DNA from 2 places in the Streptomyces sp. NPDC002730 genome. Region 2 is predicted to be linked to the other one. Evidence: riboswitches for the same ligand, from Rfam matches in the RefSeq annotation. Region 2 holds a riboswitch; the other holds the start of a gene.
The links. Region 2 has a riboswitch for cyclic di-AMP ahead of ACFYXH_RS25970 (C40 family peptidase). Riboswitches for the same ligand answer to the same signal wherever they lie in the genome.
Positions count from the first base shown of each region.

Region 1: it holds a riboswitch for cyclic di-AMP, as region 2 does, so the genes downstream of both, ACFYXH_RS21135 (transglycosylase SLT domain-containing protein) here and ACFYXH_RS25970 (C40 family peptidase) in region 2, are expected to answer to the same signal.

Region 1 is NZ_JBIAQG010000008.1:86,183-93,563, reverse strand. Features, by position in the region: gene hypE (hydrogenase expression/formation protein HypE) at 1-592, opposite strand, end outside; gene hypD (hydrogenase formation protein HypD) at 624-1,748, opposite strand; gene ACFYXH_RS21155 (HypC/HybG/HupF family hydrogenase formation chaperone) at 1,745-2,068, opposite strand; gene hypF (carbamoyltransferase HypF) at 2,122-4,524, opposite strand; gene hypB (hydrogenase nickel incorporation protein HypB) at 4,521-5,285, opposite strand; gene hypA (hydrogenase maturation nickel metallochaperone HypA) at 5,289-5,684, opposite strand; cyclic di-AMP (ydaO/yuaA leader) riboswitch at 6,337-6,525, shown strand; gene ACFYXH_RS21135 (transglycosylase SLT domain-containing protein) at 6,530-7,336, shown strand.
Region 2 is NZ_JBIAQG010000010.1:265,556-272,936, reverse strand. Features, by position in the region: gene bioB (biotin synthase BioB) at 1-881, opposite strand, end outside; gene ACFYXH_RS26000 (8-amino-7-oxononanoate synthase) at 1,027-2,172, shown strand; gene ACFYXH_RS25995 (DUF397 domain-containing protein) at 2,165-2,371, opposite strand; gene ACFYXH_RS25990 (helix-turn-helix domain-containing protein) at 2,385-3,242, opposite strand; gene ACFYXH_RS25985 (ATP-binding protein) at 3,521-3,952, shown strand; gene ACFYXH_RS25980 (LysR family transcriptional regulator) at 3,970-4,881, opposite strand; gene ACFYXH_RS25975 (LysE family translocator) at 4,964-5,593, shown strand; gene ACFYXH_RS25970 (C40 family peptidase) at 5,699-6,181, opposite strand; cyclic di-AMP (ydaO/yuaA leader) riboswitch at 6,185-6,369, opposite strand; gene ACFYXH_RS25965 (hypothetical protein) at 6,686-6,994, opposite strand; gene ACFYXH_RS25960 (ATP-dependent Clp protease proteolytic subunit) at 7,002-7,381, opposite strand, start outside.

The sequences.
Region 1 (7,381 bases), on a different contig from region 2:
CGATCGCGCCGCTGACGATCACAACATCACCGGGGACGACGCGCTGCGGCCGCAGATCGACGCCCGTCGGGATGATGCCGATCCCCGCGGTGTTGATGAAGATCCCGTCACCGTGGCCGGCTTCGACCACCTTGGTGTCGCCCGTCACCACTTCGACCCCCGCGGTGCGCGCGGCCGAACCGAGCGCCTGCGACACGCGCGAGACCACCGAGAGCTCGACCCCCTCCTCCAGGATGAATCCGCAGGAGAGATAAGCGGCTTGGGCGCCGCTCATGGCAAGGTCATTGACGGTGCCGTTGACAGCCAGGTCACCGATACTGCCGCCGGGGAAGAACAGCGGCCGCACCACGAAGGAATCCGTGGAGAAGGCCAGCCGGACTCCGCCGAGTGAGAGCGCCGCGGAATCGCCCAGCCGGCCGAGCACCTCTCCCCCGAAGGCCGGCGCGAAAATGTGCTGGACGAGCTCGGCGGAGAGCACGCCGCCACCGCCGTGCCCCATCACCACCCGGCTCTGGCCCCGCAGCGGGGCTGGGCAGGTCCACGCCGTGAGGTCCGGCAGCCCCGGCCCGGCGGCCTGCGGTGAGCCGTTCAACGGCGTATCGATCGAGAGCGCTTCTGTGGTCTCAGACAACGGGGCTCGCCTCCAGCGATGCGTTCGTGATGTCCAGCCGCCGGTAGAGGTAGTACGCGGCGCACGCGCCCTCACTGGAGACCATGGTGGCGCCGAGCGGGGTCCGCGGCGTGCACAGCGTGCCGAAGGCCTCGCATTCATGAGGCTTCAGCAGACCCTGCAGGACCTCGCCGCTGCGGCACTCCGCCGGCTCCCTGGTCTGGATACCGGTGACCGAGAAGCGGTACTCGGCGTCGTACTCCCGGTACCGCGAGGACAGCCGCCAGCCGCTGCCGGGGATCGTTCCGATGCCGCGCCAGGCGCGATCGGTGACCTCGAAGACATCCGCCAGCATCGCTTGAGCGGCGCGGTTTCCCTCGGGGCGCACGGCACGCGGGTAGGCGTTGTCCACGGTGTGCTCACCGCGTTCCAGCTGCTGTACGGTCCTGCGCACCCCCTCCAGGATGTCCAGCGGTTCGAATCCGGTCACGACGATCGGGACACGGAACCGCTCGGCCAGCTCGGGATACTCCGCGACGCCCATCACGCTGCACACATGCCCGGCCGCGAGAAAGGCCTGCACCCGGCAGCTCGGGGACTGCATGATCGCCTCGATCGCAGGAGGCACCCTGACATGGGACACCAGCAAACTGAAGTTCTGGATGCCGAGCCTGCGCGCCTGATACACCGTCATGGCATTGGGCGGCGCAGTCGTCTCGAATCCGATACCGAAGAACACCACTTCCCGGTCCGGGTTCTGCTGAGCGATCTTCAGGGCGTCGAGCGGCGAGTAGACGACCCGTACATCGCCGCCTTCGCTACGGACCTGGAACAGGTCACGGCCGGTGCCGGGCACGCGGAGCATGTCACCGAAGGAGCAGAAGATCACCTCGGGGCGGGAGGCGATCTCCAGCGCCTTGTCGATGACCTCCAGCGGGGTGACACACACGGGACAGCCGGGTCCGTGGATCAATTCCACCTGGTCAGGGAGCAACTGGTCGATGCCGTGCCGGATGATCGTGTGCGTCTGTCCCCCGCAGACCTCCATCAGTGCCCACGGTCTGGTCACGGTGGAATGGATGTCATCGAGCAGGCGGCGCGCCAGATCCGGGTCCTGGAACTCGTCGATGTACTTCACTTCTTGGCCTCCTGGGGTGTGTCGGTGCCGGCGGCGGGCAACGGGGATCCGCCGGCTTGCGCCACCGGCTCCCACGGATCGCCGAACTCCTCCTGGAGCAACCCGAGCGTGGCAAAGAGCTCGAGGGTCTTCTTGGCCGACTCCTCGTCCAGGCGCTGCAGGGCGAACCCCACATGCACGATGGCGTACTCGCCGACCTGGAGGTCCGGCAGATACTCCAGGCACACCTCCTTGACGACACCGCCGAAGTCAACGCGGGCCATACGGGTGCCGTCGCGTTCCTCGATGTCCAGGACTCTCCCGGGTACCGCCAGGCACATGTCCTTCTCCTCGCTGTGGGTGTTTCGTCGCCCGGTCTCCCCGGGGCACGTCGTCAGTCGCCGCCTGCGCGCAGGGCCACGGCGGCATGTGCGGCCACCATCAGTTGACCGAGCGCCAGTCCCCCGTCGTTCGGCGGGACTTGGTGGTGGCGCAGGACGGTGAAGCCGTCCTCGCGAAGCGTCTGTGCGCACGCCGAGGAGAGCAGAGTGTTGGCGAAGACACCGCCGGTCAGGGTTACGGTGTCCAGTCCGCGCTCGTCTCGCGCCATGACGCAGATCTTGTGTACGAGATCGGCGACGGCCCGGTGGAAGCGCGCGGCGACAAGGGCCGGAGGTGTGCCCGCCCGTACGTCGTCGACGACTGCTGCCAGAACGGGTGCAGGGTCAGCGGCCACCGCAGCCCGACCATCACCCGGAGGCCGCAGGGCGAACGCGTAGCCGACGACGTCCTCGGCCGCCGCCGTCAGTGCGGCCGCCTCCAGCTCGATGGCTGCCTGGGCTTCGTATCCGGACTGATGGCAGACGCCCGCGAGCGAGGAGACGGCATCGAAGAGCCGCCCCATGCTGGACGTAGGCACACAGTTCAGGTTCCGCTCCAACTGGTGTTCCAGCACTCGGAGTTCGTCGGGAGGGCAGGCGGCAGTACAGGGAAGGTCCTGGGACCAGGCGATGCCGGCTGCGCGCAGATGTGCGAGTGCCATTCGGTACGGCCGGCGCACCGCGGCGTCGCCGCCCGGCAGGGAGACATAAGCGACGTGTCCGAAGCGGCTGAACCCGTCGTAGTCCGCCAGCAAGAACTCCCCGCCCCACACCGCCCCGTCGTCACCGTAGCCAGTGCCGTCGAACGCGACCCCGATCACGGGGCGGCTCCCGTCCAGTCCGTGCTCCGCCATCGCGGCGGCAACGTGGGCGTGATGGTGCTGGACCCGCACGACCGGCCGGCCGGCCGCGTGCCGGCCGGCCCACTGTCCGGAGCGATAGCCGGGATGCCGGTCGGCCGCCAACAGCTCAGGGTTCACCCCGGTGATCGACTCCAACTGTGTTTCGGCGCGCTCGAACGCCTGCTGTGTGGCGAGGTCGTCCATGTCTCCGATATGGGCCGACAGCCAGGCCCTGTGCCCTTCCGCGAGACAGAACGCGTTCTTGAGGTCGCCCCCGACAGCGAGGGCCGCCTGCACGGGTAGGGGCAGTACGACGGGCAACGGGGCGTAGCCACGAGCGCGGCGGATCATCAGCGGCTCCCCGTCGCACACCCGCACCACGGAGTCGTCGCACGGCACGTGGATCCCGCGGTCGTGCGTGAGCCAGGCGTCTGCCAGGTGCGCCAGCCGGGTCAGTGCGTCGGTGTCTTCGGTGACGATCGGCTCCCCCGCCACATTCCCGCTGGTCATCACGAGCAGGCACGGCCCGTCGGTATCGCCGGGCAGGCCGAGAAGCAGATGGTGCAGAGGTGTGTAGGCAAGCATCACGCCGAGATCGGGACTGCCGGGGGCGACCTCCTCCGATGGCCTCGGCAGTCCCGGCGGCACAGCGTCAGGCCGACGGCGCAGCAGGACGATGGGCCTGAGGCCGCCCGTCAGCAGGCTTCGCTCCTGGGGTCCCAGGTGCACAAGGTGCTCGATGTCGGCGATGCTCCTGGCCATCAGGGCGAACGGTTTGTTCCCCCGGGCCTTGCGGTGGCGCAACGTGGCCACGGCCCGGGAGTTGGAGGCGTCGCAAGCGAGGTGGTAGCCGCCGAGGCCCTTCACGGCGAGGATCGCGCCTTGGGACAGGAGCCTGCGGGCCTCGGTGATGGGGTCCTCGGCGGATACGGGCCGAGGCGCATCTTCCGTATTCGCTTGCGCCACGAGCAGACGCAGGCGGGGGCCGCAGGCGTGGCAGGCGACCGGCTGCGCATGAAAGCGGCGGTCGGCCGGATCGGCGTACTCCCGGGCGCAGTCGGCGCACATCGGGAAGCCGGCCATGGTCGTGTGGTCCCGGTCGTACGGAAGACCGCGGACGATCGTGAAGCGGGGGCCGCAGTGCGTACAGGTGATGAAGGGGTGGCGGTGACGCCGGTCGGCCGGATCGGCCAGTTCCGCGAGGCAGGCGGCGCAAGTCGCCATGTCCGGCGACACCAGGGTGCGCGCGGGTCCGCCCGTGGTGGATGCGGCGATGGTGAACCCGTCACCCCCGGTGGTGGGGACCTCCTGATGGTCGACGGACTCCACCCGCGCGAGAGGCGGCGCGTCCGCGGAGATGCGGGCACAGAAGAGAGCGACGTCAGCGGGTGGCCCTTCGACTTCCGCGACAACGCCCTCACCGGTGTTGGTCACATGGCCGACCAGGTCGAGCCCGGTGGCGAGTGTGTACAGGAACGGCCGGAACCCGACGCCTTGAACCACGCCCCGGACGGTGACCCGCCTGCGCTGCACCGCCTCCTCCGCGACGGCGGCAGCCGACTGCGGACCGCTCACGAGCCGGACTGCGCCATGGCGCCGGAGGCCGCCGTATGGGTATGCGTACCGTGTTCGTGGTGATGAAGATGCTCCTGACCGGCCATGACGGGCGCGTGGACCGGCCCGCCGTCCGCTGCCGCCGTCGCCCGGTCCAGCAACGCGCCGACGCCGTCGCCCCGACGCGCGGAGGTCAGCAGCACTTCCACCCCCGGGTTGACCTGCGCGACGTTCGCCCGGAACGCCGCCTCGTCGAACTCGACCGCCTCTGCGATGTCGGTCTTGGTCACCACCACCAGGTGCGCCAGACCGAAGGCGGTGGGGTACTTCAGCGGCTTGTCCTCCCCCTCCGTCACGGAGGCGAGCACGACCCGCAAGGACTCACCGAGGTCGTACGAGGCCGGACAGACCAGGTTGCCGACGTTCTCCACGAACAGCAGCCGGGTGTCCTCGGACAGCCATCCGTCCAGGTGCCGGCTCAGCATCCCGGCCTCCAGATGGCACAGACCGTCGGTCAGCACCTGCTTGACCGGGACTCCTGAACGAGCCAGGCGCACAGCGTCGTTCTCGGTGGCGAGGTCGGCGGTCAGGGCCGCGACCCGTACTCCCCGCTCCCGTGCCAGCAGCAGCTCGCCCTCCAGCAGCGCGGTCTTCCCACTGCCGGGGCTGGACAGCAGATTGACGATCGTGGTGCCGCGTGCGGCAAGTTCGGCGCGCAGCGTGTGCGCGGTCGCATCGTTCTTGGCGAGGACCGCCTGTTGCAGATCGACCACACGGCACATGCTTCAGCACTCCTCGAAAATGGGTTCACGGGCCCGTTCGTGCTCCTGGCCGTCCTCCCAGTGCACGCTGACGATCTGCAGTTCGCGGCCCGAGAGCAGCTCGGCGGTCGCCTCTCCGCACATCGGACAGCACAATTGCGGCGGCATTCCGACCGCCCATTCATCCGCGCACGGTTCGCAGCGGGCACGACCGGGCACGGACTCCGCGACCAACTCGGCACCTTCCAGAACGGTCCCGGCACAGGCCAGTTCGAAGCAGAAGGAGAGAGCGTCGGGGACCACTCCGGCCAACTCGCCGACCTGGAGCCGTACGGACGTCACCGCGGTGACACCGCCTGCTTCGGCCGCCGCCTGCTCCACCTGGCCGACGACAGCCAACGCGATGGACATCTCGTGCATCGCTCTCCGTCCTGGCACTGGCCGACCGCCGTCGAACGCTCTGGGCCCGGTGGGCGTCGCCCGCCCGCGCAAGCTGAGCGCTGGGGCCGTTCGGCACCATTACAGGCCGGGATACGGCGGCCGGGAGCCCGGCACGCCGACGCCACCCGGCCGCGTACACCGTTCGGGGCAGCGGCGGAAGCCGTACCGGTCTCGGGGTGCACGTCGCCACAGAACAGCCCGGCCGGAAGGGCGGCCCCGATTACCACCTAAACGGACAGAACGTATCTATAGGGCACTAATGCACGCATAGGTCGAATGTAGGGATTGAATACGCACTCCGGGAGCGCGATCCCGCTTCGAAGTGTCCGGAATGGGCGTTTGCTCGACATTGCTCCCGACATCCATTTTGCGGGAAATCGCGCGACTTGTCATGCATTTTCGCGGCGCCGCGGGGCAGACCGGTCCCACATCGAAGCCCGTGATATGGGTCACGTCCGTGACGCTGCGCGAAGGGCGCCGGCCTGGCTCAGTCCCGTGTCCCAGAAAGAAAGTTGAGTTTCCCGCCCTCGGTGGATCACGGGATTTTCCGCCGCAGAATCCGCCGCATGGATTGCAGTGGTGAATTCAGGGCTTGTTCCATCCAGCCCTTTTCGCTTACGGTCACCGCAATCCGGACGGAACGCCGAATCCTGCCGCCGTCCGGTAAAACCCACCCACTTACGTACGGCAGGAGCGGGGAACCCAGGTAAGCCGCCGATCCGGAATCCGGAACGGCTCGGGGTGAAGTCGCATTCCCACTGCGGCCGGGCATCTCCAGCCCGAACCCGACAGCTGACCTCGCAGGCGACGGAGAGGAACTCGCCATGCCCGCAAAGGGTAAGCATCGCCGTCCCAAGTCCAGCCCGATCACTCGGGGTTTCGCCGCTGCGGGCGCGGGAGGTGCCGCACTCGTCCTGCCGGTGATCGGCGCGACCACTGCCGGCGCGGCGCAGCCGACGGCGCATCCCTTCACAGCTGAAAAGGCTGTGGCGCCGGCCGTCGCGGGCACCACGCCCGTCGCTGTGAAGAAGGCCCTGCCCACCACCTATTCCGTCGTTGTGGGCGACTCCCTCTCCAAGATCGCACGGGCGCACTCCCTGAGCGGCGGCTGGATGCGGCTGTACAAGGACAACCGGCGGGCAATCGGTAGCAACCCTTCGCTGATTCACGCGGGTCTCAAGCTGTCGGTCGGCAAAAAGGCCAAGGTGACCCCCAACACGTCTTCTCCGGAGGATCGGGCCAGCCGCTCCGCGCAGAGGAGCACGCTGGCCACCAATAGCGCCGCCACCGCCGCGAAGCCCGCGACCTATTCGAACAACCTCGACGGCTGGATCAGGGAGTCGCTCGACGTCATGGCCAAGCACGGCATCCCCGGCTCGTACAACGGCATCCACCGGAACATCATGCGCGAGTCCTCGGGCAACCCGCTGGCCATCAACAACTGGGACTCCAACGCCGTGAAGGGAACCCCGTCCAAGGGGCTCCTCCAGGTCATCGACCCGACGTTCCGTGCCTATCACGTGCCCGGCACGTCGATGAACAGCTACGACCCGGTCGCCAACATCACCGCCGCGTGCAACTACGCCGCCGCGAGGTACGGCTCGATCGACAATGTGAACGGCGCCTACTGAGGCCCGGTCACCTCAGTCGCGTCACATCCTGCGGATGCGCAGATA
Region 2 (7,381 bases):
GAGTTGACCAGGTTCAGCGCGAGCGGCTGCATCGAGCGCAGATGCACCTCGCGGCCGCCCGCGAGCCGTACCTCGACGTCGGGGCAGACGAACCGCGTCATCGCGAGAATCCGCAGGCAGCGCTGCGGGGTGAGGTTCCACTCCTTGGCGAGCGGTGTGCCCTCGAAGGGGATCAGGAAGTTCACCGGCACCGAGTCCGGGTCGAGCTCGCGGAGCGAGAAGACGACGTCGACCAGGTCCGCGTCGCTCTCGCCCATGCCCGCGATCAGCCCGGAGCACGCGGAGAGACCCGCGGCCTGGGCCTGGTGCACCGTGTCCACCCGGTCGGCATAGGTGTGGGTGGTGGTGATGTCCCCGTATGTCCCCTCGGACGTATTGAGGTTGTGGTTGTACGCGTCGGCGCCCGCGTCCCGCAGCCGCTCCGCCTGCCCGTCGGAGAGCAGCCCGAGACAGGCACAGACCTCGACGCCCTCGTTCTGCTCCTTGATCGCCTCGATGGTCTTCGAGACCCGGTCGACATCCCGGTCCGTCGGGCCACGGCCGCTCGCGACCAGGCAGACCCGCTTCGCGCCCCCGGCCACACCGGCGGCCGCCGCCTGCGAGGCCTCATCGGGCTTCAGCCAGGTGTACTTGAGGATCTCCGCCTTGGACCCGAGCCGCTGGGAGCAGTACGAGCAGTCCTCGGGGCACAGTCCCGACTTCAGATTGACGAGATAGTTCAGCTTCACCCGCCGTCCGAACCACTGTCGGCGCACCTTGCCGGCCGCGGCCACCACTTCGAGCAGATCGTCGTCGGAGGTCGCCAGCACGGCGAGCGCTTCTTCACGGGTCGGCAGCTCGCGCCGCAACCCCTTCTCCACCAGCGTGTTCAGCAGGTCCATGGTCCAGATCCTGACGTATGGCACATGCCGCGGCCAAGGAGGAACTGCACAACAGAGCATGTTTGAGGTGTGTGCATGGCCACATCCGTTCCTCGAGCCGGTCCGGTTAGGGTCTGTGCGCTGCCTACAAAAGGACCGGACCACCATGCCCCAGGATCCTTTCGAGTGGATCGACGACGAGTCGCGCCGCCGTGAGCGCGCCGGCCTCGTGCGTACGCTCCGGCCGCGCGCCGCGGACTCCGAGCTGCTGGATCTCGCCAGCAATGACTATCTGGGCCTGACCCGCCGCCCGGAGGTCACCGAGGCGGCAGCCGAGGCGGCCCGCCGCTGGGGAGCGGGGGCCACCGGCTCCCGGCTTGTCACGGGCAGCACCGCACTCCACGCCGAGCTCGAGCGGGAACTGGCCGCCTTCTGCGGATTCGAGGCCGCCCTCGTCCTGTCGTCCGGGTATGCCGCCAACCTCGCCGCCGTGACCGCGCTGAGCAGCCGCGGCTCGCTGATCGTCTCCGACGCGGGCAACCACGCCTCGATCGTCGACGGCTGCCGGCTTTCGCGCGCGGAGACCGCGGTCGTCACGCACGCGGATGTCGATGCCGTACGCAAGACACTCGACGCGCACTCCGGGCAGCGGGCCCTCGCGGTCACCGACTCGGTCTTCTCGGTGGACGGCGACGCCGCGCCGCTGCCCGGCCTGGCCGACGCCTGCCGCGAGCACGGTGCCGCGCTGCTCGTCGACGACGCGCACGGTCTCGGTGTACTCGGCGATGGCGGCCGCGGAGCGCTGGCCGCCGCAGGCATCGCGGGTCACGACGGCGTCGTCGCCACGCTGACCCTGTCCAAGTCCCTCGGCAGCCAGGGCGGAGCGGTCCTCGGCCCGGCGCGGGTCATCGATCACCTGGTCAACACCGCGCGCACCTTTATCTTCGACACGGGCCTGGCTCCCGCCGCGGCGGGAGCCGCCCTGGCGAGCCTGCGGTTGCTGGGCCGCGAGCCCGAGCTGGCCGGCCGGGCCCGCGCGGTCGCCGGGATGCTTCACCGCAGGCTGTCGGAGGCCGGGCTGACCGCCGCACGTCCGGACGCGGCCGTGGTCTCCGTGCGGGCGCCGTCACCGGAGGCCGCTCTGCGCTGGGCCGCCGACTGCCGTACCGCCGGGCTTGTCGTGGGCTGCTTCCGGCCGCCGTCGGTGCCCGACGGCATCTCCCGTATCAGGCTCACGGCCCGGGCGGATCTGACGGATCAGCAGGTCGAGTCGGCGATCGCCACGATCACCGGGACTGCGCCGGTCAGTTGACGCTCCCTTCGTGGAGCGCGCCGAGGAAGCGCGACCAGGCCGCCGGGGAGAAACACAGCGCTTGACGTTCGATGTTCTTCGAGTCCCGTACGGCGAGAGTGTCGTCGGGCAGCCGGGCCGCCTCGACGCAGTTGTTCATTCCCGTGCTGCGGCTGCTGCGCCGCCACGTTGAGCCGTCCTGTACGAGGCAGTCGGACATGGGGGGTGCCTCCCTACGAGCCGTCACTGATCCGGGCGATGAGATCCAATGAGTCCTCGGGTGCAAGGGCCCGCGCCTGCATCGCGTGGAAGGCGGCGCAGTACACCTCGAGGTCTTCCTTCCGCTCGAGGTAGAGGCTACTCGTCAAGTGGTCGAGAACAACCACGTCCAGATCAGAAGTGTTCGGAAAAGAGAAAATAACGAAAGGACCCGTGAGGCCGACATAGCCGCCGACCGAGAACGGCAGTACCTGCAGCCGCACATGGGGCAGTTGTGCCGTCTCCGCCAGCCCTCGCAATTGTTCGCGCATCACCTGCCGGCCCCCGACCTCGCGCCGTAGCACCGCCTCGTCGAGCACCGCGCTCAGCTCCAACGGCTTCTCCGCGCGGAGTACCGACTGGCGGGTCAGCCTCACCTCCACCAGCGAGTTCACCGTCGTGGCGGGCAGATCCGCCAGTGCCGCCCGGGTCACCGCGCGCGCATAGTCCGGGGTCTGCAGCAGCCCGGGCACCACCGAGGTCTCCAGCGTCCGCGCGGCGCAGGCCTGGTCCTCCAAACTGATGAAGTCCCGGTACTCGGGCGGGAGCAGCCCGCGGTACGCATGCCACCAGCCGCTGCCCATGCCGTCGGCCGCACCCGCCAAGGTCTCGAGCAGCGTGCGCAGTTGAGGATCAGCCACTGTGTACACATCCAGCAGCAGGGTCACATCCGACGCCTTGACCCCGCTGATACCGGTCTCGATCCGGCTCACCTTCGACTGGTGCCAGCCGGCGAGTTGTGCGGCGTCCCGGCTGGTGAGGCTCGCGGCCAGGCGCAGCCTCCGCAACTCCTCGCCGAGCTTGCGGCGGCGTACCGCGGGACCGTGCTGCATCGCCCGCTCCTTCCCGTCCTTCCGGCTTGCTGTCCTTCCGGCTGTACTTCCGTCGCACTGACCTTCCGGCCGGGACCAAAGTGCGGGTCTCTGCCCAAATACGGTCTCGCGTAGCAGAGTTCACTGCTTCGAGCGACAGATATATGCATATCTTGGTGGATCGCCGCCCTCGACGGCACGATCAGTGGCACTCTGGCGCGAAGCGCAATCCGTGGCCGCCCTCGCATTTCATCCGCTACGAGTCGGAGCCGGCCCGGTGGGAAAGGGACAGCGTCGCCATGGCAGACCATCAGGAAGCCTCCGTCACCCTGCCGAGCGATCCAGCCTCGGTCTCCGCCGCCCGGAGATACGCCACAGACGTCATCGCCGAATGGGGTCTGCCCATCGAGACCGAGGCCGTCGACACGGTGCGGCTGATCGTGTCCGAACTCGCCACCAATGCCGTCCAGCACACCTTCGGCCAGTCGCCGACCTTCACCGTGGACCTCCGTCTCGATCGGGACGAGCAGCTTCGCATCGGCGTCACCGACAGCCACCCGCGCTGGCCGCAGCGGCTGCCCGCAGCCGTACGCCAGGACAACGGCCGCGGCATGGTGATCATCCGCAGCCTGACCGCCGAGTGCGGCGGAGAGCTCTCCGTCGCACCGACCCCCGAGGGCGGCAAGACCGTGTGGATCGCCCTGCCGTGGATCGTCCCGGTCCAGAACTGATCACCGCTGTCCGGCAGTCAGCTCCCCGCGCGGCCGAACGCGCCACGCAGCAGAGCCCGCAGCGAATCGGCCGCGGGAGACGATTCCTCGCCCCGATGTGCGACCGAGATCGTCCGTCGGAAGTCCGCCGGCTCCAACTGCCGTACACCGAGCGGCGTCGCGGCCATCGCGGCGACCATCTCCGGCACCACCGCCACGCCGAGCCCCGCACTGACCAGCGCGCACACCAGCGCATAGCCCGGTGACTCGACCACCACAGCGGGAGTCGCCCCGGCCCGCGCCAACGCTCCTTCCACGCCCTTGCGCGGCGGATGCGAGGGTGCGCTGCTGATCAGCGGCTGTCCTGCGAGATCGGCCACCGGCAGCCTGCTCGAGCCGCCCGCCAGCGCATGACCGGGCGCCGTCACCAGCACCAACTCCTCCACGAGCAGTGGTTCCAGAACCACCCCCGACGGCGGTGGAGCCGGCTCGGCCGGTTCGTACGCATGCGTCAGCGCCAGATCGACATCGCCGGCCGCCACCGCCAGGACCCCGCCCGGCGGCTCGTACTCCGCGACGGTCAGTTCCACATCCGGATGGGCCCGGCGGAAGGCGCTCAGAACCGGCGGCAGCAGATGGATGCCGACCGTGGTGAAGGTGCCGACGCGCAGGCGTCCGCCGGAGAGACCGGCCAGCCGCGCCAGCTCGTGCCGTGCCCGGTCCATCTCGTCCAGCACTCGGCGGGCCCGTGCTGCCAGCAGCTCGCCCGCGGCGGTCAACCGTGCCCCGCGATGGTGCCGCACCAGCAGGGTCGCCCCCGCCTCCCGCTCCAGCTTGGCCAGCTGCTGGGAGAGCGCGGGTGCGGTGTAGCCCAGTCGGGCGGCGGCGCGGGTGATCGAACCGGCCTCCGCGACCGCCACCAGCGCCGCCAGCCGCGTCGGGTCGTACATGCCACCTCTTAAGCATTGCTTTAGGCAGACCATGAAGATTGCAAGTACACGTTAAGGCCTGTGCAGGTCCAGGATGGCGGGCATGGACGCACAACTGGTTGCTTTCACCGGGGTCGCCGCGGGCATGGTCGCCATGCCGGGCGCGGATTTCACCGTCGTCGTACGCAACGCCCTCGCCTCCCGGCGTGCGGGTGTGGCCTGCGCCGTCGGTGTCGCGGGTGGACTGCTGGTGCACACCGCGCTGGCGGTCGCGGGGCTCGCGGCTGTGCTGGTCGCCGTGCCGGTGCTGTACCGGACGCTACAGATCGCGGGCGGGGCCTATGTGCTCTATCTGGGTGTACGGGCGGTGCGCGGCGCACTGCGTCCGCAGCTTGCTGCGCAGGACCCGGAGGGGCAGCCGGCCGGCGGCACGGGGCGCAGTCTGCGGCAGGGCTTCCTCACCAACGTCCTCAATCCAAAGGCGCCGGTGCTCTTTCTCAGCCTGCTCCCGCAGTTCGTGCCGGACGGCGTTCCGGTGCTGACGCGCACCTTCCTGCTCGCCGCCATCGTCGTCGTCATGGCTCTGCTCTGGTTCCCGCTGGTGGCACTGCTGGTGGACCGCCTCGGTCAATGGCTGCGCCGCCCGCGCACGACCCGGGCCGTGGAAGGCGTCACCGGTGGGGCCCTCACTGCGCTGGGCGTGACGCTGCTGGCCGAGCCGCTGGCGCACTGAGCCTTCGGCCGGCCCGGTCCGCCGGTCGCCGACAACCGTCGACGACCGGCGGACCGTGAGCGATCAGCCGAGAGCGGCGAGACGTGAGCGGTGAGCCGCCGGTCGTCAGCGCACCCGGCCGTACCAGACGCGCTTCGTCCAGATCTTCTCCAGCCGCACCACGCTGCCGGTCTTGGGCGAGTGCCAGATCTTGCCGCCGCCGGCGTAGATCCCCACGTGGTAGACGGAGCTTCCGGAGTGGAAGAAGACCAGGTCCCCGCGCTGCCGGGAGGCGGCCGAGACATGCTTGGTCCTGTTGTACTGCTGCTGGGCGGTGCGTGGCAGCTTCTTGCCGACGTTCTTGTACGAGTAGAGCGTCAGGCCCGAGCAGTCGAACCGGTGCGGGCCCGTGGCGCCGTACCTGTACGGCGATCCCCTCTTCGATGCGGCCACTTTGAGTGCCTTGCTCGCATAGGCCGTGGCCGCGTTGGCTTCGGTAGTGGCGCCCGGCGCCACCAGTGTGCCGCCGACGGCGGCAAGAGTCAGGGCCGATACGGCACCCGCCCGGGACATCATGGTCAGAGACGGGACATGAATCTGCGCAGTCATGCGCAACCCTTCGTCAACCGCCTGTGAAGGATGACCTGTCGGGTTCGGACGGACGAAGATGCCCGGCCGCTGATGCGGCTTCACCCCTAGGGACGACCGGACTGCCCGGCCACCCCGTCCTGCTTGGGTCCTCCACTCCTGCCGATGCACTTCTGTCGACCAGACATCCGGAGCGGCGGCAGGACTCAGCGTCCGCCCGGACCGCCCCGCCGAGGTGGCGGGGGCTTGTCGTCCCAGGGATCTTGACTCATGCCATGCCGGATTTCCGTGCGAAACGACGGTATGTGAGTCTCGTCACCCCTGACCTGTTCGGGTGGACAGGGCCGTTTCGGTGATCGGTCCGCGACGCCTGACGAACGCCCCACCAGCAGCGGAACGGCCTATTCCGCTAGATCGGTAGTCGGGTTGCGCAAGTTGTGCGGTACCGCCGTTTGGATCGCGACTACACCGAATGAGGGAGGCTACGCGGTACCCCGATGGCGGTAGACGGGAGTGGAGGATCCGTCAACTCATGGAAGCGGGCGGCATCGTCACCCGGCCCGCCCTGCGCTCGCCGTCGAGCACCCTGAGCGCTTCGGCGAGTGTTGCCGCATGCACTTCGCTCTCGCCGCGCATATGCATCAGCGTCAGCGCGTCCTTGAGCGCGGCGGCCCGGCCGAGCAGGGCCTGTGCCGCGCGCAGTGCGCCGTAGGTGTGCGTGGCGCGGGCCGGGTTGATCCGCCCCAGCAGATCGACGACCTCGAGATAGCTGTCGATGAAGTCGGCCTCGGCGCGGGTCAGCGCGGGCAGCGGCGGCAGTTCGGGTGGCAGCATCGGGCGCTCACCGCGCACCGGGGTTGATGAGCGAGGTCTTGCGGTTCTTGATGACGTGGTCCACCAGGCCGTACGCCTTGGCGTCCTCGGCGTCGAAGATCTTGTCGCGCTCCAGGTCGGCGGCGATCCGCTCCGGGGTCTGGCCGGTGTGACGTACGAGCATCCCGGCGAGTTGGGCACGCAGCCGCAGCAACTCCTGTGCCTCGATCTCCAGATCGGACGGCTGGCCCCGCAACTGCTCCTCGATGGCGGGCTGCTGGACGACGATCCGGGCGCCGGGCAGCGCCATCCGCTTGCCCGGGGCGCCGGCGGCGAGCAGCAGTGCGGCGGTTGAGGCGGCCTGGCCCAGGCAGGTCGTCTCCACGTCACAGGTGATCACCTGCATCG